4 regions of the Exiguobacterium sp. PHA03 genome follow, and region 1 is predicted to be linked to each of the others. Evidence: riboswitches for the same ligand, from Rfam matches in the RefSeq annotation. Region 1 holds a riboswitch; each other region holds the start of a gene.

Region 1 (7,811 bases):
ATACGATGAAATCGTCGATGTTGCGCGATATGGAAAAAGGTCAGCCAGTCGAAGTGGAACATTTTTTCAGCGCCTTGTTAAAACCTACTTCGACAGAACGGTTCAGAGCTTTAAAATTAGTCGAATCAAACTTACGCATGTATCTTGGAACGATTAAATAGTTACATTTTTCTATTTTAGAAAAATAATGGAGTAGTACAAATGTTTCGTTTTGATGACGAAAGACCTGTTTCCCCTAGGAATCGTTGACTTCCGAAATAAAATTCATCTATTGTTAATGAGATTGAAAAAAAGTGATAATATATTTTTCCGCATTTTTTTCTTGCAAGGACGAATGAAGCAGACGAGAGGGGAAGTTTATCCATTATGAAACGTATTATTATTCGTGCAGGTATGACACCATTCGAACAGTTCGATGCTCCTTATTTGATGAAACATAATTCCATTGGAGGAAACGTTGGAAATCTCATTTATCAATACAGTATCTTTCGGACGTTAATGACAGAAGGTACGACGATTACACCGGACTATTACTATTACGATGAAGAACGGGCGGATGAGATCAATGCTAACTTCGATCTCTACGTCATTCCGTTAGCGGACGCATTCCGAAAAGAATTCGTACCGACTTTACGGAAGTACACCCGCCTTATCAAGAAATTAAAAATTCCAGTCGTCGTCATCGGTGTAGGCTTACGTGCACCGTTTGAACCAGACTTAGATGGTGGATTCCCGTTCGATGAAGATGTCAAAGCATTCGTCAGTGCCGTTCTCGAGCGCTCAAGCATGCTTGGTCTTCGTGGGGAAATCACGTCGAAATACTTGACGCGTCTTGGTTTTCGCGAAGGCATTGATCATCGTGTCATCGGATGTCCTTCGATGTACGCGTTTGGTCGCGACTTACATATTCGTGAAACGAACATTACGCCCGAGTCGATGATTACGGTCAACTCGTCACGTTTAGCACCACAAAATGTTCTTGATTTCATTACGCGCGGAATGGAAGAGTATCCGAATCATTACTTCATTCCCCAATGGATGAAGGAACTGAAATTGACGTATACAGGAACGCATCCGATCGCAGATTTGTCCGTGACGAACTATCCGGTGAAGATGTCGGATCCTGCTTACATGAACGATCGTGTTCGTTTCTTCTTGAACGCACAAACATGGTTCGATTTCATCGGGCAGGCAGACCTCAGTTTTGGTGCGCGCTTGCATGGAAATATCACAGCAACGCTTGCGGGTACGCCGAGTATCCTCATTCCAAAGGATGCACGAATGCGCGAACTAACGGATTATCATCAGTTGACGCATATTTGGGCGAACGACATCAAAGCGGATACACAATTATCCGACGTCGTAGCCAATGCTGATTTCCAAAGTCCGGCACGTGTTCAAGCAGGTAACTTCGACAACTTCGTTGATTTCTTGAACGTGAATGATCTTGAACACATTTATCAAGAGACGAACTATCCTGAGAATGTACCGTTTGACCGTCAAATGGCGCAAGCGGAACTACTTCCACCGGTTCAACCGATTTCTGGCGTGAGTCTCGAAGAAGCAGTAGCTCGTTTCGAACGCTTCTTCCCAGAACAAGAGAAAAAAATCGCAGATACACAAATAAAGGCAAAAAAGAAATTAGCCGAAAAAGATAAAAAAATCGCAGATGCGCAAAAACAGGCAAAAGCTCAATTAGCTGAAAAAGATAAGAAAATCAAAGCATTGCAGAAACAAACAACGACGACTCAAAAAGATCAGGAAATTGCGGCGCTCAAAGCGCAACTGGCTGCCCAAACGAAGAAAATGAAGCACCAGCAAGGGACATTGAACCGAAAAGCGGTTCGTGCAGCCTTAAAGACAGCGGATCTATTCGCAAAAAAATAAAGTGTTCTAACATTCCGGGTCATTATAATGCGGAATGTTTTTTGGTAGGAGTATTCTGAATTGTGTTGACAATTCGGAAAAGACTTGATAGGGTTAGGAACAATTACATACTTATCCAGAGAGGTGGAGGGACTGGCCCTATGAAACCTCAGCAACAGGTCGAAAGATACTGTGCTAATTCCTGCGGGTGCTGCACCCGATCGATAAGATTTCCGAATTGTCGACCGACGCATCCGTGAGGATGCGTTTTTTGTTTGAAATAGGTGGAACGAGGAGGAAATGGATTCATGAAAACGAGCGGAGCTTTTCGACGCAAGATGGAATCACGTCATCTGATCATGCTGTCGTTAGGAGGCGTCATTGGAACAGGATTATTTTTAAGTACAGGTTATACGTTGGAACAAGCGGGACGTGTCGGAACGATTTTGTCGTATTTGATCGGAGCCGTCGTCGTCTACTTAGTCATGTTAAGTCTCGGTGAACTCGCTGTGCACATGCCGGAAACCGGATCATTCCATAAGTACGCAACGAAGTATATCGGACCCGGTACCGGTTATACGGTGGCCTGGCTCTACTGGCTGACGTGGACGGTCGCCCTTGGTTCAGAATTCACGGCAGCAGGCATTTTGATGCAACGTTGGTTCCCGTCGATTCCAGTCTGGGTGTTCAGTGCATTATTCGCTGCGATGATCCTTGGTATCAACGTCTTGAAGGTCCGTGTGTTCGCTGAAGTTGAATTTTGGTTCTCCGCCATTAAGGTCGTAACGATCATTGCGTTCATTTTACTTGGTGCGGGAGCCATCGTTGGCTTCATCCCATTACAAGATAGTAGCCCAGCACCATTCTTTTCTTCCTTAACGGAAGGAGGATTGTTTCCAAATGGAGCATTTGCGATCTTCATGACGATGCTTGCTGTGAACTTTGCTTACTCAGGAACGGAATTGATCGGCGTCGCAGCGGGTGAAGCGGTCGATCCGAAGCGGACGATTCCGCTTGCGATCCGAACAACGATTTTGCGACTCGTCCTCTTTTTCGTCGGTACGATCATCGTATTAGCCGTCTTATTGCCAACGGAAGGGAAGGGCGTGCTCGAAAGTCCGTTCGTTGCGGTGTTCGAACGAATCGGAATTCCGTATGCGGCAGACGTGATGAACTTCGTCATTCTGACAGCGATCTTGTCGGCAGCGAACTCTGGGCTTTACGCTGCCTCCCGGATGCTTTGGTCGCTTGCGAACGAACGCATGATTCCGCGCTTCTTTGCCCAGGTGACGCCAAGTGGGGTTCCACTTCGAGCTGTATTGTTCAGCATGCTTGGCGGAGGACTTGCTTTGCTGTCTAGCATCTATGCAGCAGGAAGTGTCTATATTGCGCTCGTCTCGATTTCCGGCCTTGCTGTCGTCGTCGTCTGGATGAGTATCAGCGTTGCGCAGTATCGCTTCCGGAAACAATTCCTCCGCGAAGGGCATACGGTCGACGAATTGGTCTATCGTACACCACTCTTTCCATTGGTACCGATCGCCGCTTTTGTCGTCTGTTTGATTTCCCTGATTGGTATCGGATTTGATCCGACGCAACGAGTCGCCTTGTATTGCGGTATCCCATTCATCGTGATCTGTTATGTCGTTCATGCGTTCACGAATTCTTCTCAGAAACGGAGTGTTGAAGATGTCCCGAATCAAAAATCCAGTTGATCAACGATTACAGGAAGTTCCTTTCCTAATTTTAGATGGTGCGCTTGCGACTGAACTCGAACAAAAGGGATTCGACCTGAACGATCCACTCTGGTCAGCACGCCTCTTAATCGAAGCACCGGAACAGATTGAGCGTGTCCATCACGATTACTTTGAAGTGGGCGCCGATGTTGCGATCACCTCAAGCTATCAAGCAAGTATCGAAGGATTCAAGCAACGTCACATCACGACCGAGGAAGCACAAGCGTTAATTCGACAAACGGTTACCTTAGCGCAAGATGCACGGACGCGTAGCGGAAAGAGTGCCGCATTGATTGCGGGATCAGTTGGTCCTTATGGTGCCTACTTAGCAGATGGTTCTGAGTATCGCGGTCATTATGGTGTGTCAGCAGATGTGCTAGAAGCCTTCCACAGACCGCGCATCGAAGCATTGATTGAAGCAGGGGCTGATCTGCTGGCATTCGAGACGATTCCGTCGCTTGAGGAAGCTGTCGTGTTGTTCGGGATTCTCGAAGCGTTCCCGGAAGTATCTGCTTGGCTGACGTTCTCGCTTCAAGATGCGACGCACATCAGTGAGGGAACACCGCTTGCGATATGCATCGAGACAATCGGACAGCATCCGCAACTTGCAGCAATCGGTGCAAATTGTTTTCCGGCATCCTACGCGACCGACTTCATCCGTCACGTTAAGACGTTGACGAGTGTTCCAATCATTGTCTATCCGAACTCCGGTGAAGTCTATGATCCGGTCGCAAAGACGTGGTCGGGTACGAATCAGTGCACGTCGTTCCAAGCCATCGCAAAGACATGGTATGAAGCTGGAGCACGATTGATTGGCGGTTGTTGTAGAACTTCACCGGAACATATCGCGCAAATTCGTTCGGTTTGCCAGGTTTCTCATACGTGATGAATGATGACGAAAAAACGGACACGAAATCAATCGATTTCGCGTCCGTTTTTTTAATGGTGTGATTCCATTACCGTTCGCGCAAGGCGCGATTGAATTGTTGCAATAGGCGTCCGAAATCTTCTGCATCATCCGCTGGCCAGTCTGTCAGTAGACGTTCGATGCTCGCGAGACGTGCGGTTCGGTAGATGGTGAGTTCTTGTTGTCCTTTATCTGTAATATGATAGAAGAAGGCTCGCCCATCTGTCGGATCTTTTACTTTTTCAACGAGTTGCTTCTGATCGAGTGCCGCTGCTTGACGACTGACGGTCGAGACATCGAGCTGAAGTTCACGGGCAAGTGTTTTAACACCGACGTTGCCGGAATCCGCTAATTGTCGCAGTAAGAGATAAGAAGCACGGTCCAAATTACGATTGTCTGCCGTCGCCGTCGTTAAGCGCCGGATCAGGATCGCTAACTCGAGTTCAATGGTTTCGAGTGATTGTTGAGACATCGGGTATCTCCCCTTTCAAAAAAAGTCTCTCTGTTCCTCATGATTACCCAATGTGGATAAGCTGTCAATGCGAAAAGCAGGAGGCTTGACAGAGTTGTAGTTGTATTATACAATCATTTTTGTTCTTTTAATTGTATCATACAACTTTCGTAGATGAGAAACGAACGACAAAGGAGAATTCAGATGAAAGCTTATGAATCGATGAAACAAGAGGTCATTACGGTAAACGATACAGATCTGATTCGTACGGTCATCGAACGATTCATTCAATCTGGTATTAGCGGCGTACCCGTCATCAATGCCGAGCAAGAGGTCGTCGGTTATATCAGTGACGGAGATATCATGCGCGCGATCGGAAAACACAAGGACATCATCGTCGATACATTCTTATATGTAGATGTCATCAAAGGAGACGAAGAAGATTATGAAGATCGAATTCGTCATATCTTGAATCGACCTGTCATGGAACTTGCACGCCGGAAGGTTGTAACAGCAGACGCTGATACAGAAATGGAAGAGATTGCAGCAACGCTCGGTTCAAAACGGATCAAAAAGCTTCCAATCCTTAAGGCAGGACGTCTTGTTGGGATCATTAGTCGAGGCGACGTCATCCGCCATTCGTTTAAACAGTTCATATAATACATTCAATAGAAAGAAGGGACACTATGGCACTTGCTGAAAAAACGACGACGCTTGAGCCGGAAACGGTATTAGCGGAAAGCAAACATGGATTATTCCATCAACCGGTTGCTGTTTGGGCAGTCTTTTTCGCCAGTATTACAGCATTCATGGGAATGGGACTCGTCAATCCCGTGTTACCGACGATTGCCGAGAATTTAGAAGCGTCCAAAAGTGAAGTAACGCTCTTATTTACAAGTTATAACGCCGTCATGGCATTCGCGATGTTAATTACAGGCGCGATCTCATCACGGATTGGTCAAAAAGGAACATTAATGCTCGGGATCGCCGTCATCGCAACTGTTGCTGGTTTTGCTTCACAAGCAGACAGCATTTGGACGCTCGTCGCGTTACGCGGTGGATGGGGACTTGGGAACGCTTTGTTCGTCGCAACCGCACTGGCTGCGATCGTTTCGCTGTCGTCAGGCGGAACAGCAAAAGCCATCATTTTGTATGAAGCAGCCGTTGGTCTTGGGATTTCGATTGGACCGCTATTAGGCGGAACACTCGGTTCGATCACATGGCGCGCCCCATTCATGGGTGTTGCGACAATCATGGTCATCGCGTTTCTCGTCTTGCTCTTCTTGATGCCAAAACCAGCAGCATCTGCTGCACCAAAACAAAAGTTATCATTAAAAGCACCGTTCCAAGCGATGAAGCATCGTTCGCTCTTGACACTCGGAATCGTTGCGGCGCTTTATAACGTTGGTTTCTTTACGATCATGGCCTATGCACCATTCGTCATGAAACTACCAGCGAAAGGACTCGGATTCGTCTTCCTCGGTTGGGGGATGTTGCTTGCGATCACATCAGTCTTAACGGCTCCGAAACTGAAACAATGGTTCGGAACGATCAAAGCGATGATCATGATGTTGATCACATTCGCGATCTTGCTTCTTTTAATGGGAATCTTCACGGAAACTCCAGCCGTCGTCATCGTCTGTGTCATCTTGGCGGGAGCTGTGCTTGGGAATAACAACACGCTCATCACGACAGCTGTCATGGATGCAGCACCTGTCGAACGTTCGACAGCATCTGCGGCATACAGTTTCCTACGTTTTCTCGGGGCAGCCATCGCGCCATTCATGGCCGGTAAATTGGCTGAAATCTTCAACGCAAATCTACCGTTTTATGTCGGAAGTGGCTTCGTCCTCTTATCCGTCATCATCATCGGGGTCAATCTCAAACACATTCGCCATATCGACCGGACGGAAGGCGGACATTAATTCGATAACAAGACAGCCGAAGCGCATTCGCTTCGGCTGTTTTTGATTGAAATCAAGAGGGGTACATGGTTCTTAACGTGCGGATCGAGTGCTCGATCATTTCCCGAAGTACGCCTAAGTCGATGTCAGTCAGTCGTTTGACGTAAATGCAGGACTTACCGCGTCGATACGTACCGAGACTGGCAAGCAGTCGTTCTGAGACTGCGTCTTCACCAAGTGCGAGATAAAGGACGAGGTTCGTCTTCCGCGGAGAAAAGCCGACATAAAAGCTATCGCCCTCGCGGCCGGAGGCATAGCGATAATGGTAGGAACCAAAACCAATCAAGGATGAACCCCAAAGGACGGCTTCATATCCCGTGACATCTTCGAAGAACTGACGTAGTGTGATACCATCTGCTTGACGTTGCGGCGGTTCGACTTGTGTCAGAAAGGCATCAACGGACTGTTCGGTAGGACCTGTCTTTGGCGTATCAGGCATAAGCAGACTCCTTTCGGATGAAGAAGATATGGGTTACTTTCGAGAAGTGCTAGTAAATATCCTGTGGCTCAGAGGTGGAAATCGAATGAAGCATCGTATCGTGTTTCGAGGAGAAGAAAGCAGTGTACTATGGGAAATCTTACACGTATATCCAACGCAAGAAGAACTAACGATTCAGATGGTAGGGCGGAATAGTGAACACCAGTTTTCAGTTACATTCAATCAATATGATGTGTTCATCCGTAACTTTGCTCACGTCCATGAGTCGTTACACGGTGAAGTCGTATTCGAGCAGGGAGTAATTCGTCTCCGCTTACGCTATGACCGACTTGGTCGTGTCTTCATCAGTTGGTCTGACGGACAAACGAGTCACCAGTTTCGCAGTGATCAAAGTTATTTAAGTGAGGCGTTAGCACAACTTGGCGTCTACTGAATCAGCTGATGAAAGGCG
Region 2 (7,811 bases), on a different contig from region 1:
GACACGGACCGGCTTTTTGTCCGTCACCTTCGTCACTTCATCGAGTGATAGCTTCGCAAGTTGATGATCGTTTTGGAACGTTTCCGTCACGCCTTGTAGAGATGCTCCTTTTTTCTTCGTGACCGTATCGAACGTCACGACCCTTAGTCCTTTATCGACTGCTGGTTTGATCATGTCATAGGCATAGTCTTCCTTACCGTGCGAGATGATGAGCCCGTCATAATCTTGCTGAATCGCTTGCGCGACCAGTTCCTTGAACTTGACATCGTTACCTTCCGAAATGAACGTGCTGACTTTAAAGCCGAGCGCTTCGCCTTCACTTCGTGCGCCATCAAGGAATTGTTTCGTATGGTCGTCCGATGCCAGGTTGCGGATGACGGCGATCTTGACGTCCGATTGAACCCCTTTTGGTACATCCTTGACGACCTTCGTCGTCGTGGCTTCTCCATTCGCACAAGCCGCTAGTAATAAGGCCGGTGCTAGGACGGCGTAAGCTAGTTTTTTCATGACATATCTCCTTATCCGAGGGGTTGAAGCCCTGTTAATTGTTCAATCGTTTCTTCATTCGGTTGCGTGATGACACCAAGTTCGGTGATGATGCCCGTGATTAAGGTGTGTGGTGTGACATCAAAAGCTGGGTTGAAGACAGCAACTCCTTCTGGTGCTGTCGCAACACCTTGGACAGTCGTCACTTCCTGCGGATCACGTTCTTCAATTTCGATCGCGTCTCCGGAAATAAGTGAGAAATCAAACGTCGAGAGCGGTGCTGCGACGTAAAACGGGATACCGAAAGCTTGAGCAAGTAATGCTAGTTGGAACGTTCCGATCTTATTCGCCGTATCTCCGTTTCGTGTAATCCGGTCCGCCCCGACGATGATTGCATCGATCTGTTTTTCTTTCAGCGTATGGGCGACCATGTTATCTGTAATTAGCGTGACATCGATGCCGGCACGTTGTAGCTCCCATGTCGTCAGTCGTGCTCCCTGCAGTAATGGTCGCGTCTCACTCGCAAAAACAGATAATTCAATGCCGCGTTCTTTTGCGATATAGAACGGCGCAAGTGCTGTTCCATAAGCAGCGGTCGCAATCGATCCAGCATTACAGATCGTTAGGATCCGGTTACCTGACTGGAACAATTCAAGTGCATGAATCCCGATTTGACGTGACGTCTGCGCATCCTGATCGTATAAGGCAATCGTCCGCTGCTCGAGCCGTTCGCGGATCTCTTCTACCGACGTCCCGTCTTGAATGATTGGATTCAATTGATCAAGGACATTTCGTAAGTTAACAGCCGTCGGTCGTGTCGCGAGTAACGTCGCTGATGTCTCAAGCAAAGTCTGCTTATAGATCGACAGTTCTGCTTCAAACCGGTACGCCTCTTGAACGAGTACGAATCCGCCAAATAAACTGATCGCAGGCGCCCCTCGGACGCGCAGTTGTTTAATCGCTTCGACCGCTTGTGCAAGATCGGTAATGACTTCATAGTGTTCTTCCTGCGGTAGACGTGTCTGATCGAGAATTGTCAAGACACGATCTTCATAACGAATACTTTGAACGAATGTACTCATCGGCTAAGTTCCTCCGTTACGTCGAAGTTTCGTAAATCATCAAATGTCCGGCATTCGGTCCGACGTTTGATTAACGCCGATCCTAAACGTAAAGCATGTTGTTTTCGTTCTAGTCGTTCCGTAATAGAACTAATCGTTTCTAAATCAGCGACTGGTGCGAGTCCGATCGTCCGACGAATCAGTTCGCAACCGGCAAAGCCGAGTGCATCCTGCAAGATCGTGCTCAGTACATCGTCGACGAGTCCCGATGTCCGGAATGGTTCGACGGCTTCGCGTTCCCATAAGGCGCGGAACGTCGAAGCGAACGTCAGCCAGAACGTATCGATGTCGCGAATCCGGGCATCACGAAGTGCTGAATAATCCGGGTATGCTGCAAAGAATAAGTGGGCGATGAACTGTCCGACATCGAATCCGAATGGACCATAAAAGGCGAATTCTGGATCGATGACTTTCGTTTCCGTTGCCGAAGCAAAGATGCTTCCTGTATGTAGATCGCCGTGTAGCAACGCATCTCCTTTTGTGATGAAAAGCGCTTCGAGTTTTGCGACTTCGCGTTTCAACTCATCGTCCGCCCACAGACGTGCCACCTCTTCTTCAAGCCCGGCTTCAATCTCGTTCGTCTCCGCGTCATGGAACGGATCCGTGAAGATTAATTTTTCCGTGATGTCGCACAAGTCCGGATTGTAGTACGTTCGGGCGACACGTTTTTTTTCAACCGGACCAAGCGCAAAGTCCGATGTATGGAATAAAGTCCGAGCGAGATAAGAACCAATATGTTCCGCAAGCAACGGATACTGTTCACCTGCGAGTAAACCGCTTCGAACGATTGTCAGATGTGAAAGATCTTCCATGACCGTATACGCCTCGTCGTGACTAGCATGAAAGACACGCGGTACGAACGGCACGGCATGCCGGGCGAATTCACGGAGTGCGGATTGCTCGATCCACGCCCGCTCGAGTGATAGTGGCCAGCTCTCACCGACGACTTTCGCGTACGGGAGTGCTTGTTTTAGAATCAATCGATGTTCACCTTCTCGAATTCGAAAGACAAGGTTCAGATTGCCGTCGCCAATCTCTTCTGCTTCGACGGTTCCGTCGCCGATCAGTCCTAGTGAGCGGACCCGTTCGATCGCGTCCTGTTCTGTAAATGCTTTGTATGTCATCTCAGTTCCCCCTGTGTGATACACGAAAAAGCGCCTCTTTTCGTCATCGAAAAGAGGCGCAGGAAAGTCACTGCGTCCTCTTATCTCTCAGACGAAACGTCTGTTGGATGTAGCACCGTGCCAAGTGGTCGGTTGCTGCGGCGTCATCGGGCCAATTCCCTCTGCCAACTCGCGATAAGAGTCGTATGTAGTTGTCGTGTGTGATATTGATTTGAATCTTACGCAATCCTCTTCTCTGCTGTCAAATCGAAATTAAGCAAAAACGGATATCGTTTTCGCTCCATATATAGAAAGAGTATTTTCAAAAAAATAAATTTTCTAAAAATAGTTTGACAAGTCGTGACTCTCATGTAAAAATTGCAATTAGATTTCACAATTTCATCCAATTCTTATCAAGAGCAGACGGAGGGACAAGCCCTACGATGTCGCAGCAACCGACCTTTTGGCACGGTGCTAATTCTTGCAGCTACTAAGCTGACAGATAAGAGTCCACGTTCGAATCATTCATGGTCTCTTGTCGCTGACGAGAGACCATTTTTTTATTGAAGGAGGAAAGACATGTCTTACATCACAGCTACTTATCAATTGACCGCCCGTGATCGACTGGAGCAACGCGCCGAACAACTCGCGCTTGGTCTGACGGTTGGTTCCTGGACGGAGCTGAATCATCTTGAGCAACAACAACTCGCCTCATTCAAAGGAGAAGTCGTACATACGGAAGAGCGCGACGGTAAAGGCTATATCACGATTCGTTACCCGGAACACAATGTATCGCGCGACTTTTCTGCGATCTTGACGACCGTCTTCGGGAAACTCTCACTCGACGGTGAAATCAAATTAACAGAACTGCTACTACCCGATACATTCACGTCGGATTTTCCAGGTGCGAAGTTCGGGATTGAAGGGGTTCGTTCCTTGATTGGTGTCGAAGATCGTCCACTGTTAATGAGCATCTTCAAAGGGGTCATCGGACGCGATTTATCGTTCCTTCGTGATCAACTCGAAGGACAACTTGCTGGTGGGATCGATCTCGTCAAGGACGATGAGATCCTATATGACAATCCGTTGACACCGACGATTGATCGGGCACGGATCGGACGTGAGGTTATCGATGCTCATTTCCACCGGACCGGTAAACGTGCGTTGTATGCGATCACACTTAGTGGTCCCGTCTTTACGCTCAAGGATCAAGCCAAACGATTGATTGACGCTGGAGCAACTGCTTTCTTGTTGAATACCTTCACATACGGACTCGACGTCTTACGTGAATTGGCAAGTGATCCGGAGATCAACGTTCCCATTTTCAATCATCCGGCTTACAGCGGTGCATTGATTGCTAGCCCGAACCACGGTGTTGCAGCGCCTGTCTTACTTGGCACATTACCGCGCGTTGCTGGTGCAGACTTAACACTATTCCCGTCACCTTACGGCAATGTCGCTCTTCCGAAGGACGTCGCCCGCGGCATCGCGGTCGAAGCGACTCGCCTCGGTCAGACGAAAGCGATTTTCCCTGTCCCTTCAGCCGGTATTCACCCAGGACTCGTTGCTCAACTCGTACGCGACTTCGGGATCGATTCCGTCATCAACGCTGGTGGTGGCGTACATGGTCATCCGCAAGGTGCTGCGGCTGGTGTTATCGCTTTTCGTCAAGCACTTGATGCGGCACTCGCAAATGAATCCCTATCGAATGCTGCGTCACGACATGAAGAATTACGAGTCGCGCTCGACGCTTGGGGGATCAAGTCATGACCTTACGAATTCTTTGTGACTTCGACGGTACCGTAACGATGCAGGATAACATCATTGCACTCATGGAGGTATTTGTGCCAGTGAATGACTTCGAACCGTTGAAACGTGGCGTGCTCGACCGGACGTTATCGATCCAAAGTGGTGTCGGGCAGATGTTCGCGCTTCTGCCGTCCGACGGTAAAGCGGACTATCTTGATTTCTTGATGGAGCGCGCCGTCATTCGCGAAGGATTTTCGGAGTTGCTTCAGTACAGTCGTCGTCAAGGAATCCATTTTTCGATTGTTAGCGGTGGAATGGACTTTTTCGTCGAACCGATCTTAGCACCGTTCCTCGAGCAAGAGCAGATTTACTGTAACATTGCCGATTTCAGTGGTCCATTCGTCCACATCGATTGGCCACACGCCTGCGATGCCCATTGCACGAATGGATGCGGCTGTTGTAAAACATCCGTTGCCCGTACATTATGCAAAGACGATGACGTCATCATCGTCATCGGTGACTCAGTGACGGACTTCGAACTCGCAAAACAAGCGGATCGTGTCTATGCCCGTGATTATCTGATCACGTTGTGTGAAGAAAATGATATCGCCTATACACCTTTTGAGACGTTCCACGATATCGTTCATGATTTAGCACGATCGGAGGTGACGATATGACATTCATGCGACGGTATGAAGAACTACGCGCCATCAAACAAGAACTTGCAGCGCGCGATTGGTTCCCTGGTACGAGTGGTAACCTCGCCATTCGGACGTCCGGTATTCCGATTGAATTTCTTGTGACGGCAAGTGGGAAAGATAAGCGGCAGACGACTCCTGACGACTTCGTTCATGTCGATGCGACCGGTCAATTGATCGGCGAGCAATCCGGGCGCCCTTCTGCTGAGACATTGCTCCATGTCGAAGTGTTCAACCGAACGAACGCCGGATGTTCCCTGCATGTCCATACGATTGCGAACAATGTGATTTCGGAGTTATATGGCGATCAGGGAAGTATCACCTTCTCCGGTCAAGAAATCATCAAGGCACTCGGTCACTGGGAAGAAGATGCGACGGTCACGGTACCGATCATTCCGAATCACGCGGACATCCCGACACTCGCTGCTGCTTTTGCGCCATATGTCACAGCGGACAGCGGTGCCGTCCTGATTCGCAATCACGGAATCACGGTCTGGGCACCGACCGCCTTTGAAGCAAAGAAACACCTCGAAGCCTTCGAGTTTTTATTCAACTATACGTTGACGTTGCAATCATGCCGTCAATCTATCTATTAAAAGGAGGAATCATCTCATGGCAACAGTCTTATTCCAAGAAACAAACACACGGTATACGGATCAAACGGAAGTCGCTGACTTCCTCGCATCGCGCGGCGTTCTTTACGAACAATGGGACGTCTCAAAACTACCAGCACCTCTCGTCGAGAACTTCACACTGACGGATGCCGACAAACAAACGATTCTCGATACGTTCGCTCCAGAAATCAAAGACGTATCAGAACGTCGTGGATATCAGACAGCTGATATCATTTCACTTTCGGATACGACACCGAACCTTGACGAGTTGCTCGTCAACTTCCAGAAAGAACATCATCACACGGATGATGAAGTCCGTTTCATCGTAAGCGGTCACGGCGTCTTCGCGATCAAAGACGAAGAAGTCGGCTACTATAACATCGAACTCAATCCCGGTGATTTGATTTCTGTTCCTGTCAATACACGCCACTACTTTACGCTCCAAGAGGATCGGAAAGTCGTCGCTGTTCGAATTTTCGTCACGACGGATGGCTGGGTTCCAATTTACGAGAACGAGACATCCACGGTCTCTTAAGAACGACAAAAGCGTTGATTTCTTCTATATAAGGAAAATCGGCGCTTTTTCTTATCTCACAAACATATCACTACATCGACACGTAACAGATATAATGAGGGAAAAGCGATTGGGGAGTGAGCAACATGCATATTCGTCCTGTAACGGAACATGATTTACCCGCCGTTCTATCCATTTATAATGAAGGCATCGAAGACCGAATCGCAACGCTTGAGACGGATCGAAAAGATTTATCGTTCATGACCCAGTGGTATGCAGAGCGTACGCATCGCTACGCTGGATATGTCGCAGAAGATGAGACAGGTGTCCTCGGCTTCATTTCTCTTGATCCGTATAACCCGCGTCCTGTCTATGCGACAGTTGGTGAGATTTCCGTCTACATTACTCGAACACATCGCGGACAAGGGATCGGGACACAGTTGTTAGAAACTGCCGAACAACATGCGCGCGATCATCAGATGCATAAGCTGATTCTCTTTACCTTCCCGTTCAATAAAATCGGACAAAAGCTCTACATCCGTTCCGGATTCCGGATTGTTGGGACATTTAAGGAACAAGGTCGCTTGAACGGCGAATACGTCGACGTCATGGCGATGGAGAAACGCTTACGATAGGATTCATTGAATGCCAGACGGGGAATAATCAATCCGAGTCATTGAGAGAGGATGAACCTAATGGATATTCAACAAATTCGTAATGCGACGCTTGTCGTCACGTATGCCAATCAAGTTTTACTGATCGATCCGTTTCTCGGCGAAAAAGGCAGTTTACCTCCTTTCGGTCAAACGCCGAATGCCGTCGCCAATCCACTCGTCGACTTACCGGTCGATGTTAAGACACTGCTCGATCCTGACGCTGTCTTCGTCACGCATCTGCACGCGGATCATTTCGATGATGCTGCAAAACAATTTCTACCCAAGCATTTGCCATTCTATGCGCAGCAAGAAGAAGACGCACGGCAAATCCGAGAAGCCGGCTTCACGAACGTCTCTTCCTTCGATTCCGGTGTGACGATCGGTGATATCCAGGTCCATCGAACAGGTGGACAGCATGGTGTCGGTGAAATCGGTGAACGAATGGGACATGTCTCCGGACTCGTCCTCACGCATCCGGACGAACCGACGCTTTATATCGCAGGTGATACGATCTGGTGTGACGAGGTCGCGCATGCGATTGAACAACATACACCAGATATCATCGTCGTCAACAGTGGGGCTGCCCAGTTCCTGACGGGAGAACCGATCACGATGTCGCAGCGTGATCTCCTTGCCGTACACGAAGCAGCAGCGGAAGCAACGATCATCGTCTCGCACCTCGAGTCCGTCAATCACTGTCTCCTGCGGCGCGACATGATTGCTGACTTTTTAGCTGCTTTCCACCTCTCTGCCCATTTCCTCATTCCGGAAGATGGCGAAACGATGTCATTTTAAGAACAAATCAAAAGTCTCTTTTCGAAATTCATCGAAAAGAGACTTTTTTCATGGAATGACCAATCCTAATAATCG
Region 3 (7,811 bases), on a different contig from region 1:
GAGTTGTTTACGCGCATGATGGAGGAAGCAGAGGAACAGCTGAAGCGGACGACTGCTCGTTTTGCGACATGAACATACAATGATGACCCGTAAACCCGCTTGTGGAAAGCGGGTTTTTCATGTTTTTTTGAAAATGGGACATTTGTCCTTTTCAAGTGAGGCACGAATAAGGTCTACTCTAGTGTAGAGATTAAAGGAGGAGATGACGTGCAAGGAGTCGTGTTTGCTTTGATGAGCGGTCTGTTCATCGCCCTGCAAGGTATATTCAATGCGCGCCTTGCGACAGGCGTCGGACCGTGGTTATCCGTATTGATCGTCCACTTTGTTGGTCTGATGGGTTGTTTAGTCATTTATAGCTTCGTACGAGATCGGAAAATCGGCGGATTCCGTCAGTTACCGTGGATTTATGCGAGCGGTGGTTTGATTGGCGTGCTAGTCGTCGTAACGGAACTGACAGCGATCCAAAAACTCGGCATGACATGGGCGATGTGTTTGTTACTCGTCGCGCAGATTTTATGTGCCTTTCTGATTGATTTAAAAGGATGGTTCGGTGTCTTAAAAAAACAAGGAAATCGTGGTCAGTGGGTTGGTGTGGGTCTCATGCTTGCAGGAGTTGCGATTTTCTCACTTGCCTAAAGGGAGGGAACGAACATGGAAACCGTCATCCAACAATATGGACTGGATACGATTTTAACGGAAGAGACGCGCGCTTGGTTGCGTGAAGAAACCTTCCGAAAAGGAGAACTCCTCTGTACGACCGGTGCGACAATCGACCGGATGTACTTCATCGTCGCAGGCAAGGTCAAAATTTCTGCTGCTTCGTCAGAAGGGAAACAACGGATTTTACGATTCAAAACACCACTGACAGTGATTGGTGACGCCGAGTTCATCAATGAACGAGAAGTGTTGAATACAGTTGAGGCGGTGACCGATGTCGATGTGTTGAGCGTGCCGTATGCGATTTTACGCGAGCACAATACGACGAATGTCTTTCTGCAATTTTTACTACGAACAATTACAGCGAAGTGGTATGCCGATTCGAAATCAGCGTCGCACCACGTACTCTATACGGTCGAGGAGCGATTTGCAGGCTACTTATTATCGATTGCGTCCGAAGCTAGTGACAGTTTGTTTTATCAGGAGATGCGGACGTCGAATCTACATGACGTCGCTGACTGGCTTGGAACGAGTTATCGTCACCTTAACCGGATCATCACGAAGTTGTGTGAGGAAGAGATCCTTGTTCGACGACGTGGCAAGATCATCATCGTCGATTTGGAACGGATTCGCGAGAAAGCGAACGGTAACAGCTATGAGTAAGGAGGAACGAACATGATAATAGGCATTGTATGTGCCGTATTGGCTGGAATGTTAATCAGTTTGCAGACGGTATTGAATGCTCGGATGAGTGATGCATTCGGCGCATGGGCGACGACGACGCTGGTTTTCTTCGTCGGCTTCATCGGAGCAAGCATCACGTATGTCCTGTTTCGTGGTGGAACGATCGGACAGATTCAAAACGTATCGCCACTCTATTGGTTTGGTGGACTTGTCGGTGTCGGCGTCGTTTTTTGTGTCATGCGTGGGATTCAGTTGCTTGGTCCGTCCGTCGCGATCTCTGTCGTTCTGATTTCGCAGTTAAGCTTTGCTCTTGCTGTTGATACGTTCGGCTGGTTCGGTTTACCGCAAATTGATTTATCATTCGGTCAGCTCGTCGGTCTCGCCGTCATGGTATGTGGGATCTTCGTTTTGAAGCGGTATCAAGTCGTGGCGCCGGAAGAGAAGGCGAAGGATATACCGAAGCAAGTCTCTTAAAAAATCTGATACTAGTTCGATCGACTGACGAACGTTTCTGTCATCCTCGCTTTCCGCAGGCGGGAGGTAAGCCGCGTCATCCCGCATTCCATGCGATTTGCCGGGTCTTACCTGACCCTGAAGAAAGCGCGATTCGCGCTTTCTTTCCCTGCAGGAGTCGAGGATGAACACTCACGTTCTAGATTGACTAAATAAAACATGCGCGTTTCCCGCTAATTCAATCGGGAGATTCGCATGTTTTTATGTGTTGTGACTTGATTTCAATCGAATAGATGAACCATTCGTCTTCTGAAGTAAAGCGAGAGGACAAGGATAAGAAGACCACAGTACAACATGATCGTCGTGATTGAAACATGAAACGACAGTAGAAAAGAGAGAAGCGCATAAGATAATGGAACGAGACCGTTTGACGCGGCATTCACGACACTCATGACACGTCCCATCGTCTGTTCCGCACACTGAGACTGGATGAACGTAATGAAGCGAATATTGATGATGGAAGAAAGGACACCAAGTGATAACAGGATGATCAGGTACAACAAAATCTGCTGGGCTTGACTAAGCAGGAAGAAAAGCAAACCTAAGGCGCCAATTAATCGGACCGATGAGGTAAGCCCATTTGCTTTCGTCTGCGCAAAACCACTCCAGAGCGCCCCTCCGAGCATTCCCATTTGATAAGCCCCTTGCATATAACTTAAATCCATCGCATCTCCTTGGAGCACATCATGAACGAGTAAGGGGATTCCGAGTAAGAGTGGTCCAAAGAAAAAGAAATTGACACAGATGACAAGAAAAAGTGTCTGCTTGAGTTGCTGAAAGTGAAAGACGTAATGTAGCCCTTCTTTTAGTTCAAAGAAAGCTGAATGCTGACGTGCTCGCTTGACCTTAGATTCACGAATACCATACGTGAAGAGAAGCGTCAGACAGAGTGTTCCGAAAATCACGAGAAAGACGTACGAGTAAGAAGAATGACTGAGGATGACTCCACCAAGAATCGGACCTGAAAAGAGAGCGATTTGATTAGATGTCTGAATCAATGAATTGGCTTTAGTGAGCTGTTTTTTCGAAACGAGTGTAGGCAGTAAGGAAGCATTCGCTGGCGAAAAGAATGCATCCACACTACCGAATAAAAAGGCAAATCCTAAAATCGTCAGCAATGTAAGCTGATCGGCATGAAGTAACACGAGGAGGCAAATTATAAAACTGATCCGTAGACCGCTTGAGATACGCATGATCGTTGAACGTTTATAGCGATCGGATAAGACGCCACCGAACAACATGAGAAAAATACGGGGTAACAAGGTGGCCATGAGGACGAATCCGAGATATGACGCCTGGTTTAGCGTATGGATGACATACCATTGTTCAACAAACAGATAGGTTGATAGGGAGAGGGCGGAGCACATACCGGACCCCCATAAAAATAAAAAAGATTGATTTTTAAACAGTGATTGTTCCGTATCCATTTCAACAGGTAGCATAAGACACCTCCGATTTAGACCTCGTCGTTCTCAAACAGTGGTTCATCAATTGCGAAGGCAGTCGACATGATATAGAAGTGTTTTTTATCTTCTTCGTCTAGTGAAGGAGACCGTGTGAACTCGTCCAATAGAGCACGATATTTTGTAGCAAAGCGTTGGAAGTCGGCTTCAGACATCGTCAGTTCCTTTTGAAGTGATAAGCTCATCCAGTCCTCGACGTTCGAAGATGAAGGAGAAAAAGTAGCTGTCGGAGCCGTTAGAACGCGTGTCTTTGCCCGGTCCAATACTTCGAGATACGACTGTCGGGTCGCTTCATTTGTCTCGACGAAGTTCAGTAGATGATCGGCAGGAATGTATCCTCGAGCAATCGCTTGATAGTATTTCAATAGATTGCCGCCCTGTTCTTCCGTCCGGACGAGACGAATCAAGTCATGCTTTTCAAGTTCCCGTACGTGATAGAGGACCTTCGCGCGGGATAACGTCAGCAAGTGGGCTAACTGATGTACCGTATGTGGTTTTTCGACGAGAAACATAAGAATTTTTGTTCGTAACGGATCACTGATCACTTTTAACTGTTCATAGCTCTCTAATATGTGAATCGCTTTTTGTTCCATGCAATCATCTCCTTTTTAACCGGTTAATTTTTATTAACCGTAAAACAAAAGACTGTTTTTGTAAACGGTTACAAATTTATGTAAGGGTGTTGATAAAGAAGACATCATTTGTTTGCATACAAAAAACTGACTCCCGTAACATCTCGATCATCCTCCACTTTCTACTGAAAGTAAGGGAAGAACGAGATGTTTGAAATCAGTCTCAGCTACTGTATGTGGTTCGAGGTGATTAGACCGTCGTCGTATCTTTCCATTCCTGCTCGATGAAAGCATCGCGACCAGAAGCAGCACGATCTTTTTTATAGTGCTCTGGATTTTTCTTATGGAAGTCTTGATGGTACTCTTCCGCTGGATAAAATTCAGAAGCGGTATCAATCCGCGTCACGATTGGCTGTTTGAAACGGTTGCTTGCAGCAAGAGCGTCACGAGAAGTAATCGCAGCTTCATGCTGCGCATCCGTATGATAGAAGATTGCTGGCGCGTACTGCGTACCGCGATCTTGGAATTGACCTTCTGCATCCGTCGGATCCGTTTGGGGCCAGTAGAGTTCAAGTAAACGCTCGTACGGGAACAGGCTCGGATCAAACGTGATTTGGACGACCTCGAGGTGTCCCGTCGTTCCTGTTTTGACTTGCTCGTATGTCGGGTTATCGACGTGTCCGCCCATGTAACCTGATACGATTCCCTCGATTCCTGGTAATTCTTCAAATGGTGTCACCATGCACCAAAAACATCCACCTGCAAATGTTGCTTTTTCCATCTGTCTCTTCCTCTCCGTGGGAAATCCCCATTGTATGTCTGACAGCGAGAAAACGAAAACGACTCCTTCGCTTGGTTGCAAAAGGAGTCGCCGCTTTTTATCAACCAAAGCTTTCGCTTTGCTGGTCGTAGCACCTTGCTATGCGCAGGTTGCTGGGACGTCATCGATCCAGATCTCTCGGTCCACTCTTGATAAGGGTATATGAAGTTGATGTCATTCGTTATCATTGTTGTGATGATACCATTCACAAAGAAATAAAGTCAATCCTTAGAATTTAAGGCACGTAAAACGGTTGCCCCAAGTGTCTTCGCACCGATCAACAACGCTTGTTCATTGATCTCGTACTGTGGATGGTGCTGCGGATAGTTGACGCGACCGTCCGTATAGCCAGAGCCGGTAAAGAAATAACTACCCGGGACGTGTGTTAAGTAATGTGCGAAGTCGTCCGCCGCCATCATTGGTGTGAGTGCCCGGACGGATGCTTCCGGTAAGAAAGCAGCAGCTTCCTGAACGAGTTTTGTCTCGTCCGGGTGATTCCAGAGCGCCGGGTAACCAGTCGTGAAGTCAATCGAATACGAAGCACCGATGCCAGCACACGTCGTCTTAGCGACAAGATCGACTTCTTGCCGGAGCTGATGCCGCAGTGTCTCATTGAACGTTCGGATTTCCCCGACAATGCGTGCCTCACCCGTAACGATATTTGGTGCTGTTCCTGCATGGAAAGAACCGATTGCGAGAACAGCCGGCTCAAACGGATCAACCCGTCGACTAACGAGATGTTGTAAGTTGCAGACGAGTTGCGCTCCAGCGACGAGAGCATCTTTTGTTTTATGCGGTGCCTGGGCATGACCACCTTGACCATGGACGATGATTTCGAATTCGTCGATCGCACACAATGTATGTCCTTCCCGGAACCCGATCGTGCCAACCGGTAAATCATTTTCGAGGTGTGTCGCGAAAATTGCATCGACCCCTTCGAGGACGCCGGCTTCGATCATTTGGATTGCTCCACCGGGAAAGACCTCTTCTCCATGCTGGTGGATGATCCGAATCGTTCCTTGCAATTGATCGCGTAACGGATAGAGTGTAGCAGCAAGGACCATCACGATCGCCGTATGACCATCGTGTCCACATGCATGCATGACCCCGGGATGGATCGACCGGAAGGCAAGCGTCGTCTCTTCTTGAAGTGGTAAAGCATCAAAATCGGCACGGACCGCAATCGTCGGACCAGGCTGTTTGCCTTCGATCGTCGCGACGACACCACGACCTCCGACGGCTGTTTGATGAGGAATGCCCTGTTCTGCGTAAAAGGCGGCAATCCGTTCTGGTGTGCGGACTTCCTGGAAAGAGAGTTCCGGGTGTCGATGAAAATCGCGACGTAACGCGATCATTGTCGGTTCGAATTGTTCGAGTGCTTCAAAAAGTTGAGTTTGCATGTTCAAGCTCCTTTAACGTGTGTCTTTTCGCGAAAATGGGTACAGATACAGGTAATCACGAAAGGGGATAATGTAACATGGGAGAAATCGTCGTCAATGCTGTACTTACAATCAAAGCTGGACTTGCGGATCAAGTCTTCCCGATTTTACAAACGGTTTATCATGCTTCACAAAAAGAAGAAGGATGCTTACGTTATTCCTTGCACCAATCGATCGAGGATGAGCATCAATTCATGTTGTATGAAGTGTATCGGGACGAAGAAGCGCTTGAAGCGCATATCGCATCCGACCACTATAAAGCCTACCGTGAACAGATCGAATTATACTTGATGGACCGACAAGTGGCGAAATACGTCGAGATGACTTTCTGACGTGTTGCGATAAGAAGAGACGAACCCGTCGAAACCGACGGATTCGTCTTTTTTATTACATCGATTTAAAGCCGAGGAAATGCTCCTGCCAACGCGGTTCATAGATTGAATTGATTTGCAGCTGTGAACCACCCGCATGGATGAAGTGTTCGTTATCAAGCATGATTCCAATATGCGATGGACCGTCTGTATAGGTGTTCTGGAAGAAGACGATATCTGAGCGTTTACCACTTGAGATGCTCGTCCGGCGATTCGTGAAGAACGCACCATACCAGTAGCCACGAACGTTCGTCCGACCACCGTATTTTCCAGCTTGGTTCGTCGCATAGTGAATCAGTCCGGAACAGTCGAAGCCACCGTTTACGGCATCTTGCGAACCCCATGTGTAGGGTGTTCCGATATGCTGGACGGCTGCTTGGATCAGCTTTTCACCACGCGTATTATTCTTTTTGACGACTCGTTTATCCGACGTGATCGTCACGGCGGATACCGGAAGATAGACAGGTGTCCAACCTGATTGGATGACATAGAAATTTCCGACCCGGTGACGCGGATAGACGCGTTTGCCTTGTTCAACAAGTCCACTGCCTTTTGGGCTCGTCGGACTTGCGAAAAAGGATGTCGTCTGTTTGACGGTATAGATTTTCGCCCGGTCGATCGCTTTTTGTGCCAGGCTCATATCGGGTTTACTCGTGCTGATATAAGGGTTGAGGACATAACCGGTTTGACCACTGACTAAGCGGACTTGCCAAAAGTCATCATCAATCGATTTCAAACCGACTAATTTCGTCCCTTTCTTCAAATAAGCGGCCGGACGACTGTAAGCGACGTCGGCAGAGAAGAGGGGAGTTTGATCTAGATGAACATAAAACGTCGTCCCTTTTTTTGCTTTTGCCATCGGTTTGTTCAGTCCGATACGACTCGAATCGACGAAACCAAAGGTATTTTTGTATTTGACACGTGTATAATAACCGCTTTTTCCGTAGATCGAGATCGAGGCACCTTTTTTTAATGTACCGATTTTTTTACCCGACAGTTTTGCCTGCGACCGGATGACGACGTCGTCTTCTGTCACGTAACGTTGACCAGAGACATCATACAGATCCGGCTTTTTCGTGACGAGATCCGTCGTCTTGACGTAACCGTAGATCGATCCTTTTTTCAAGCGTGTGTAACTACCGCTCGTTCCGTAAATCGTCAATTGATCAGCCCGTTTAACAGTATAGACTGTTTTACTGCTCGTCGAAGCCGACGTATAAACAGACAGGTTGCGTTTCGCGTATCGTGTCCCGGTTGATGCATAGACTTTTCCAGTACCGAGATCAGCTGTC
Region 4 (7,811 bases), on a different contig from region 1:
GATTCTGATCGGATGAACGATGGCAAGCTCGATCCGACCGGACAATATGTCGCTGGTAGCATCAATGAAGAAGACGGTAAAACAGCTGGGCTGTTCCGTCTGCGTCATGACGGTTCCATCGAGGTTTTACACGAAGACTTAACGAACTCTAATGGACTCGTCTGGTCAGAAGATGGCAAGACGCTCTATCATATCGATACACCAACGAAAAAAGTCTATGCCTTCGACTACGCTCCCGATGCCCCACTTTCGAATAAACGCGTCGCCGTTGATCTCGAAGAGGAAGAAGGATTCCCGGATGGTATGACGAAGGATGCTGAAGGTCATGCTTGGATCGCACATTACGCCGGATCATGTATCACACGTTGGAATCTTACGACGGGCGAAAAACTGGATCATGTCGACTTCCCTGTCTCGAATCCGACATGTCCGATTTTTTACGAAGATCGCTTACTCGTCACGACAGCTGCCAACGGAGATGATGCACCACATGCCGGTGCTGTCTTCGCTGTGACATTTGAATAATTAGCATGGGAGGGATCATCTAGTAATAGATGGTGCCTCTTTTTACACATAATCCGTCTAGACGCCTATTCAAAAACAGACGATACTAAAGAAGAAGTCTATTTACTTTTTGAAGGAGTGAAGCCGATGCGTGTCACGATCATCGAACGTTTACACCAATTGCAGACGACCCCATCCTTTTTCCCGGTCAATTGCTACCTGTTTGAAGAAGCAGACAGTTTGACATTGATTGACGCCGGACTCGGAATCAACGCAAAGGCGCTTTATCACTATATTCGAAAGCAAGAAAAACCGCTCGGCGCGATTATCCTGACACACGCACATGCCGATCATGTCGGCTCGCTCGATTTCCTTGCGAATGCCTTTCCTCTCGCTCAAGTATGCATCAGTTACCGTGATGCCGCATTGCTCAGTGGGGACGAGACGCTACGCGAAGGCGAAACGACTCCTTTAAAAGGCGGTATTCCGAAAAACATCAAAACACGTCCAGATCGATTGCTCGAAAGTGGTCAACAAGTCGGTAGCCTCAGCGTCATCGCCTCGCCAGGTCATACACCTGGTTCGATTTCTCTTTGGCATGAAGGTAGTCGGATGCTGATCGCCGGAGATGCCTTTCAGACACAAGGGGGACTCGCTGTCTCCGGTGACGTCCGTTGGCAATTTCCGTTCCCAGCACTTGCGACATGGGATCCGGACGTTGCTCTTCGCTCCGCCGATCAATTAACGGAACTGTCTCCAGATATTCTTGCCGTCGGACATGGTCCCCTCATCCTTGGACCAAGTTACGAGATGCGCCAAGCCGTCGATCGATTCACGCACGTCTTACAGACGAAAAAATCGTCACCTTTCAAATAACACACGAAAAAACATCCGCGACGCGTTCCTGACACGTCGCGGATGTTTTTTCGTCCAGCAGTTCAATTCTGTTCTGTAACAGTATATCGATATACACGTGCTTCATAAGGACGTAGTTCATCCGAGATATCTGGATAGTTCGACACAAGCAACTTATCTTGTGATAAAACGAAGGCAGTTTGCATCGGTTCGTCATGCACGTTGAGAACGATCCGCCACACTTCTCCCTCTAGTTCCCGCTCATAGATGTAGAGATACGGATCATGAAGAGCTAAGTCGCGATACGTACCATAGACCATGATTGGATGATCCTTTCGCATCTGAATCAATGCTCGGTAGAAGGCAAGTACGGATGATGGATCGGCTTCTGCTTGCGCGACGTTGATGTCCGTGTAATTCGGATTGACCGCTAACCACGGTTTCCCACTCGTAAAGCCTGCCGCGTACGTACCGTCCCACTGCATCGGCGTGCGGGAGTTATCGCGTGCGAGTAACTGCATTGACGAGAGTACGACCTCCGGATCCTCGCCGCCAGCGACGCGCTCTTCATATCGATTGCGAAAGGCGACGTCTTGATAGAGCGACGGATCCGAGAAGCGAATCCCCGTCATCCCAATCTCTTCTCCTTGATACACGTATGGAATGCCAGGTAATGTATGCAACATCAAACCGAGTAGTTTCGCACTCTCGACTCGGTATCGTTCACTGCCGAAGCGGGTCACTTGTCGCGTATGATCGTGGTTGTTGAGAAACTGTGAATTGACGCCTAACGGATACAAGACGTCATACCATCGTTTCTGAATTTCCTTGAAACGTAAAAGATCCATCGCCTCCATGTCGTCCGCGATTTCGAAGTGAAACAGCGTCCGAAGTTCTTCACGTTCTTCACTGACATATAACAGACCGTCTTCCGGACCAACGAACGGAATCTCACCGACCGTGAACAAGTCTTTCCCGGCAAGGACGTTCGCATGCATTTCCTGAAGGAAGTCGTGCACACCTGGTTGATTCCCGAGATACGATAGATTAAACGGATTGACGACATCCTCAAGCGAACGTTTTTTGATCAAGTTGATGACGTCCATCCGGAAACCGTCAATCCCTTGAGCGATCCACCAGTTCATCATGTCGTAGATCGCTTGCCGGACAGCCGGTTGTTCCCAGTTTAAGTCCGGTTGCTCTTTCGCAAAAGAATGGAAATAATATTGTTCGCGCTCTTCACTCCACGTCCACGGGCTCGGCGCAAAGTACGACCGCCAATTGTTCGGGGGAGTCTCTTTCGTTCCATCTTTCCAGATGTACCAATCATCCTTGTCGTGGATTCGGTCCCGCGACTGACGGAACCAGTCATGCTGGTCACTCGTATGATTGACGACCAAATCAAGAATTATCTTTAAGCCGCGTGCGTGAGCCGCTGTGATCAACTCTTGTAGATCGCCCATCGTCCCCGCCTTGTCCATGATCGTGTAATAATCGGCAATATCATAGCCATTATCGATGTCTGGAGAACGGTAACATGGATTTAACCAGACGATATCGACACCAAGCGATGCGATGTAATCTAGCTTGTCGATGACACCTCGCAAATCACCGATGCCGTCCCCATTCGAATCCTTAAAACTGCGCCAATAGACTTGATAGACGACTGCTTCTTTCCAGCTAGCTCGCTTCATCTCCTCACTCCTCTCCCTACTCTCTATTCCCGCTCCACATATCTGTACCTGTTTATTGGACGATTTTTTTGAATTTCAAAAAAGTTCTTTTCTTTTGACTGAATATTCGTTATCCTTGACGACAATACTACGAAGGAGGCACACATCCATGAAACATTTCGCTCCATCTATCGCCATCGATCGGCTTCCTGCTCCCGTTTTCGCTGAACTTGCGAACCGAATCGGTGCTGTGAAAGCTGCCGGACATGATGTCATCACCCTTGGTCAAGGAACACCCGATCAAACGACGCCCGTACATATTCTCGACGCCTTGAAACAGGCGATCGATGAGCCAACAAACCTTCAATATCCACCATTTCGTGGACATGATTTTTTAAAGCAAGCCGTCGCGAGCTTTTATGCGAACGAATTCGGCGTCACGATCGATCCGGCAACCGAGGTCGCAATTCTTCTCGGTAGTAAAGCCGGAATCGTCGCCTTACCACAAACGATCGTCAATCCTGGAGAAGGTGTCATCGTCCCGGATCCGGGGTACCCGGATTACCTGTCTGGAGCAGCACTTGCTGGTGCTTACCCGATTACGCTTCCATTGCTTGAGAAAAATAACTTCCTGCCGGATTACGATTTACTTGATACGACAGATGTCGAGCGCGCCCGGATGTTGTTCCTCAATTACCCGAGTAATCCGACAGGTGCGACAGCGACAGCAGAAGCCTTCGAACAGACAGTTGCCTTCGCGGATGCCCATGATATTTGTGTCGTCCATGATTTAGCCTACGGTGGCATCAGCTTTGATGGTCCCACACGAAGCTTCTTGCAGACGGAAGGGGCGAAAGATGTCGGAATCGAGTTGTTCTCACTCTCGAAACGCTTCAACATGTCTGGCTTCCGAATCGCTTTCGCGATCGGAAATCCGTCCGTCATCTCAAGCATCGAGACGTATCAGGAACATCTCTACGTCAGTGCCTTCACACCGATCCAACATGCAGCGACCGTTGCCCTGACGAGTGACCAAACATGTGTCCGTGAGTTAAGTAGCTTATATGAAACACGACGCGATGCATTGTTTACGAAACTCGATGCAATCGGCTGGAGTGGACCACGACCGGGCGGTTCCTTCTTCGTCTGGCTCCCCGTGCCGGAAGGATACACGTCCCAAAGCTTCACGGATCATCTGCTTGACGAAGCACACGTCGCCGTGACCCCTGGATCATTCTTTGGTGAATACGGCGAAGGATACGTGCGGATCAGCTTAATTGCTGACGTCGAACGGCTAGAGGAGGCCGTCGACCGAATCGGAACGCTCAACCTGTTCCGGACACCTGTTGCGGAATAATTCTGAAAAAACATTTGACAGATGGGAATCATTTCCGTTAAAGTAAATCCCAACAGCATAACTACTTATCGAGAGCGACCGAGGGATTAGGCCCAACGACGTCCGGCAACCACCTATCAGGAACGGTGCCACATCCTACAGAATGGATTCATTCTGAGAGATAAGTTACGAAATCTTACACTTTCGTCGCTTTTTTCTGGTTGCTCTGCTACTAGGAAAAAGCGACTTTTTTTTGTACAAGGAGATGAGCAAATGATTGAATTCAAACAGATTACGAAACGGTTCGTCCGAGACCGGACCCCGATTTTCGCATTACGGGATGTCGATTTGACGATTCAAAAAGGAGAAATCTTTGGGATCATCGGCGAATCCGGTGCCGGTAAGAGTACGTTACTTCGTCTGATCAACGGTCTCGAGCATCCGACACAAGGAACGGTCAAGGTCGACGGTGTCTCGCTCGGTGGGATGTCAAAAGCAGATTTGCGTCAACTTCGTTTGCGGACAGGAATGATCTTTCAGCATTTCCAATTGATCCAGTCGCGTAATGTCGCAGATAACATTGCTTTCGCACTGAAGGCTGCCGGCGTCAAACGAGCAGATTTTCCAGAACGGATCCGTGAACTCGTCTCACTCGTCGGACTCGAAGGATTCGAAACGAACTTCCCGAGTCAGTTGAGCGGCGGACAAAAACAGCGCGTTGGGATTGCCCGGGCACTCGCGAATGATCCAACCGTCTTGTTATGTGACGAAGCGACCTCTGCCCTTGATCCGGTCACGACGCTGCAGATTTTAGATTTGTTGAAAGATTTGAATGAACGACTCGGATTGACGATTGTCCTCATCACGCATGAGATCGATGTCGTCAAACAGATTTGCCATCGTGTCGCGGTCATGTCGCAAGGGGAAGTCGTCGAAGTCGCCTCTACATACGATTTGTTCAGTCAAGCCAAACATCCGGTGACACAACATTACGTCGACACGGCACTCCAGATCGAGCTACCGGAACGCATCTTGCAAGCGACACCGGGAAAGATCATCCGCCTGCAGTTCACGGGCGAGAAGACCGGTGAAAGTACGTTATCGGAAGCCATCCGTCGATACGATATCTCGGTCAGCATCCTGCACGGAAAAGTCGATTACATCCAAGACGTCGCTTTTGGTGTCTTAATCGTCAGCTTGACGGGATCCTCCGATCAAATCGCACCTGCCCTCGACTGGCTTGCGGCGGAACTTCATACACTCGAGGTGATTCAGGATGTGGCTTGATCGTATACAAACGATGTTACCCGAGTTGTTGAAGGCACTTGGTGAGACGGCGTGGATGGTTGGCATTTCGCTTGCCTTCGCATTGGTCGTCGGGATTCCACTCGGGATTCTCCTGTTCGTCACCGACCGCGGTTTATTCTTTCAAAACATTGCCATCCGACGTGTCCTTGACTTCGTCGTCAACATCGTCCGGTCCTTGCCGTTCATCATCTTGCTTGTTGCCCTCATTCCATTAACGAAATTCTTGCTTGATAATACGATTGGTCCGACAGCAGCATCCGTCAGCCTCAGTGTCGCAGCGATTCCGTTTCTCGCACGACTCGTCGAAACATCACTGCGTGAGATTCCACCTGGTTTGATCGAAGCAGCGGAAGCGTGCGGAGCGAAACCATTACGGATCATCGTCAGTATCCTTTTACCAGAAGCACTCCCTGGCATCATTCAGGGCATCACGCTAACGACGATCAGTTTGATCGGCTTCTCGGCGATGGCTGGGATCGTCGGCGGCGGAGGTGTCGGTGACCTCGCGATCCGCTTCGGCTATTATCGCTATGATAATCTCATCATGATCGTGACGATCGTCGTCCTCATCGTCATCGTCCAGAGCATTCAAGCACTCGGCAATCAACTAGCGCGAAAAACAGACAAGCGCTAATCATACATATAAAGGGAGAGTTGAATCATGAAAAAACGATATGCCTTTTTAGCGACAGCCTTACTCGGTGCAGGAATCCTCGCAGGATGCGGAGACAGCAGCGCTGATGAAAAAGACAAGACGATCAAGATTGGGGCGACAAGCGGTCCTTATAGCGACATGGTCAAACAAGCGATTCAACCGCAACTCGAAAAGAAAGGCTATAAAGTCGAAATCGTCGAATTCAGCGATTATATCCAACCAAACATCGCACTCGGTAGTGGCAATATCGATGCTAACTTATTCCAACACTCGATTTACCTGAAGACGTTCTCTAAAGAAAAGAAGCTCGACCTTAAAGGGCTCATCACTGTCCCGACGGCACCGATGGGACTGTATAGTAAAACGGCGAAGACACTTGACGACGTCAAGACAGGCGCTGAAGTCGCGACACCGAACGATCCAACGAACCAGGCACGCGCGCTGAACCTCTTGGCAGAACAAGGCTGGATCGAACTGAAGCCAGATGTCGATCCACTGACCGTCTCAGAGAAAGATATCGTCAAAAATCCGAAGAAACTCGTCATCAAGCCGCTTGAAGCAGCGCAACTGCCACGTGCCATCGAAAGCGTTGATGTCTCAGCAGTTCCAGGGAACTTCGCGCTTGCTGCGAAATTCGATTTACTCGATGCGTTAGCACTTGAGACGATGGACGAGCAATACCGGAACCTCATTGCTGTCCAAACGAAAGATGCAGACTCACAAGTCGCAAAAGACCTGAAGACAGCTGTCGAATCCGATGCATTCAACACAGTCATCGAAAAATCATTCAAAGGTTTCAGCAAACCAAATTGGGCAAACTGATTTTAAAAACGACCGGAATTCAAAAGAGATCATCTCTCATTGAATTTCGGTCGTTTTGTGTTAGAACCGATACCACATGAGTTCTTCATCATGATAGGTACCATCGATTTTCAACGCCCGCGGTTCAATCGCGTACGATTCGAAGCCAAGCGACCGATACAAGGCTTTAGCGGCTTCATTCGTCCGAACGACCGAGAGATGAACCTGCTCGATCCAAGGACGTTCCTCTAATGCCCGTAATGCCTCTTGTACCAATTGCTGTCCGACCTGCTGTTTTCTGATGCTTGGAGTGACGTACATCGCAAATAAATTGGCTCGATGTCGCATCTTGTCCAGCTCGGAGCAGACAACGGTGACGACCCCAACGAGTTGCGCTTCATGAAAGGCACCGAACGTCGCTGCCTGTTCGCTCTGAAATCGCGTAGCATACTGGTCGACCGGTCGATCTTTTTCCGCTTCATAATCGGAGCCGAACGCTTCCGGGTGATTCTGTAATGCTTCTAATCGCAATGCTTTATAGAGTACTGCATCTTCTGGATTCAATCGACGGATTTCCAATCGCCCCACCTCCTGCCTTTAGTTTAAAACAAACAATCTCATGAAAAAGAGAACGACATCGTGAAATGTCATCCTCTTTTTTACATACTTAAGGTGTTCG

What was found. A riboswitch is a leader RNA that binds a small molecule or an ion and turns the genes downstream of it on or off. The one in region 1 is predicted to bind S-adenosylmethionine.
Positions count from the first base shown of each region.
Region 2: another riboswitch for S-adenosylmethionine. It lies ahead of mtnK (S-methyl-5-thioribose kinase); the one in region 1 lies ahead of Q7C19_RS12885 (amino acid permease).
Region 3: another riboswitch for S-adenosylmethionine. It lies ahead of msrA (peptide-methionine (S)-S-oxide reductase MsrA); the one in region 1 lies ahead of Q7C19_RS12885 (amino acid permease).
Region 4: another riboswitch for S-adenosylmethionine. It lies ahead of Q7C19_RS09910 (methionine ABC transporter ATP-binding protein); the one in region 1 lies ahead of Q7C19_RS12885 (amino acid permease).

Region 1 covers NZ_JAUTYQ010000003.1:69,273-77,083, forward strand. The annotation lists gene Q7C19_RS12875 (ketopantoate reductase family protein) at 1-161, shown strand, start outside; gene Q7C19_RS12880 (polysaccharide pyruvyl transferase family protein) at 367-1,887, shown strand; SAM riboswitch class I at 1,996-2,097, shown strand; gene Q7C19_RS12885 (amino acid permease) at 2,175-3,578, shown strand; gene mmuM (homocysteine S-methyltransferase) at 3,553-4,485, shown strand; gene Q7C19_RS12895 (MarR family winged helix-turn-helix transcriptional regulator) at 4,556-4,978, opposite strand; gene Q7C19_RS12900 (CBS domain-containing protein) at 5,162-5,617, shown strand; gene Q7C19_RS12905 (MFS transporter) at 5,644-6,882, shown strand; gene Q7C19_RS12910 (DUF1801 domain-containing protein) at 6,935-7,360, opposite strand; gene Q7C19_RS12915 (hypothetical protein) at 7,446-7,793, shown strand.
Region 2 covers NZ_JAUTYQ010000002.1:260,966-268,776, reverse strand. The annotation lists gene Q7C19_RS12510 (sugar ABC transporter substrate-binding protein) at 1-507, opposite strand, end outside; gene mtnA (S-methyl-5-thioribose-1-phosphate isomerase) at 519-1,568, opposite strand; gene mtnK (S-methyl-5-thioribose kinase) at 1,565-2,731, opposite strand; SAM riboswitch class I at 2,809-2,912, opposite strand; SAM riboswitch class I at 3,118-3,219, shown strand; gene Q7C19_RS12495 (2,3-diketo-5-methylthiopentyl-1-phosphate enolase) at 3,290-4,480, shown strand; gene Q7C19_RS12490 (2-hydroxy-3-keto-5-methylthiopentenyl-1-phosphate phosphatase) at 4,477-5,136, shown strand; gene Q7C19_RS12485 (methylthioribulose 1-phosphate dehydratase) at 5,133-5,753, shown strand; gene Q7C19_RS12480 (1,2-dihydroxy-3-keto-5-methylthiopentene dioxygenase) at 5,770-6,306, shown strand; gene Q7C19_RS12475 (arsinothricin resistance N-acetyltransferase ArsN1 family A) at 6,432-6,920, shown strand; gene Q7C19_RS12470 (MBL fold metallo-hydrolase) at 6,981-7,736, shown strand; gene Q7C19_RS12465 (pentapeptide repeat-containing protein) at 7,785-7,811, opposite strand, start outside.
Region 3 covers NZ_JAUTYQ010000002.1:239,946-247,756, forward strand. The annotation lists gene Q7C19_RS12345 (NAD(P)H-dependent flavin oxidoreductase) at 1-72, shown strand, start outside; gene Q7C19_RS12350 (DMT family transporter) at 208-636, shown strand; gene Q7C19_RS12355 (Crp/Fnr family transcriptional regulator) at 652-1,320, shown strand; gene Q7C19_RS12360 (DMT family transporter) at 1,333-1,815, shown strand; gene Q7C19_RS12365 (MFS transporter) at 2,076-3,296, opposite strand; gene Q7C19_RS12370 (ArsR family transcriptional regulator) at 3,311-3,910, opposite strand; gene msrA (peptide-methionine (S)-S-oxide reductase MsrA) at 4,140-4,670, opposite strand; SAM riboswitch class I at 4,765-4,868, opposite strand; gene Q7C19_RS12380 (M20 metallopeptidase family protein) at 4,931-6,109, opposite strand; gene Q7C19_RS12385 (putative quinol monooxygenase) at 6,187-6,480, shown strand; gene Q7C19_RS12390 (SH3 domain-containing C40 family peptidase) at 6,536-7,811, opposite strand, start outside.
Region 4 covers NZ_JAUTYQ010000001.1:1,888,277-1,896,087, forward strand. The annotation lists gene Q7C19_RS09890 (SMP-30/gluconolactonase/LRE family protein) at 1-525, shown strand, start outside; gene Q7C19_RS09895 (MBL fold metallo-hydrolase) at 652-1,380, shown strand; gene Q7C19_RS09900 (alpha-glucosidase) at 1,443-3,053, opposite strand; gene Q7C19_RS09905 (aminotransferase class I/II-fold pyridoxal phosphate-dependent enzyme) at 3,202-4,389, shown strand; SAM riboswitch class I at 4,452-4,556, shown strand; gene Q7C19_RS09910 (methionine ABC transporter ATP-binding protein) at 4,642-5,655, shown strand; gene Q7C19_RS09915 (methionine ABC transporter permease) at 5,645-6,310, shown strand; gene Q7C19_RS09920 (MetQ/NlpA family ABC transporter substrate-binding protein) at 6,338-7,153, shown strand; gene Q7C19_RS09925 (GNAT family N-acetyltransferase) at 7,214-7,711, opposite strand; gene Q7C19_RS09930 (CAP domain-containing protein) at 7,800-7,811, opposite strand, start outside.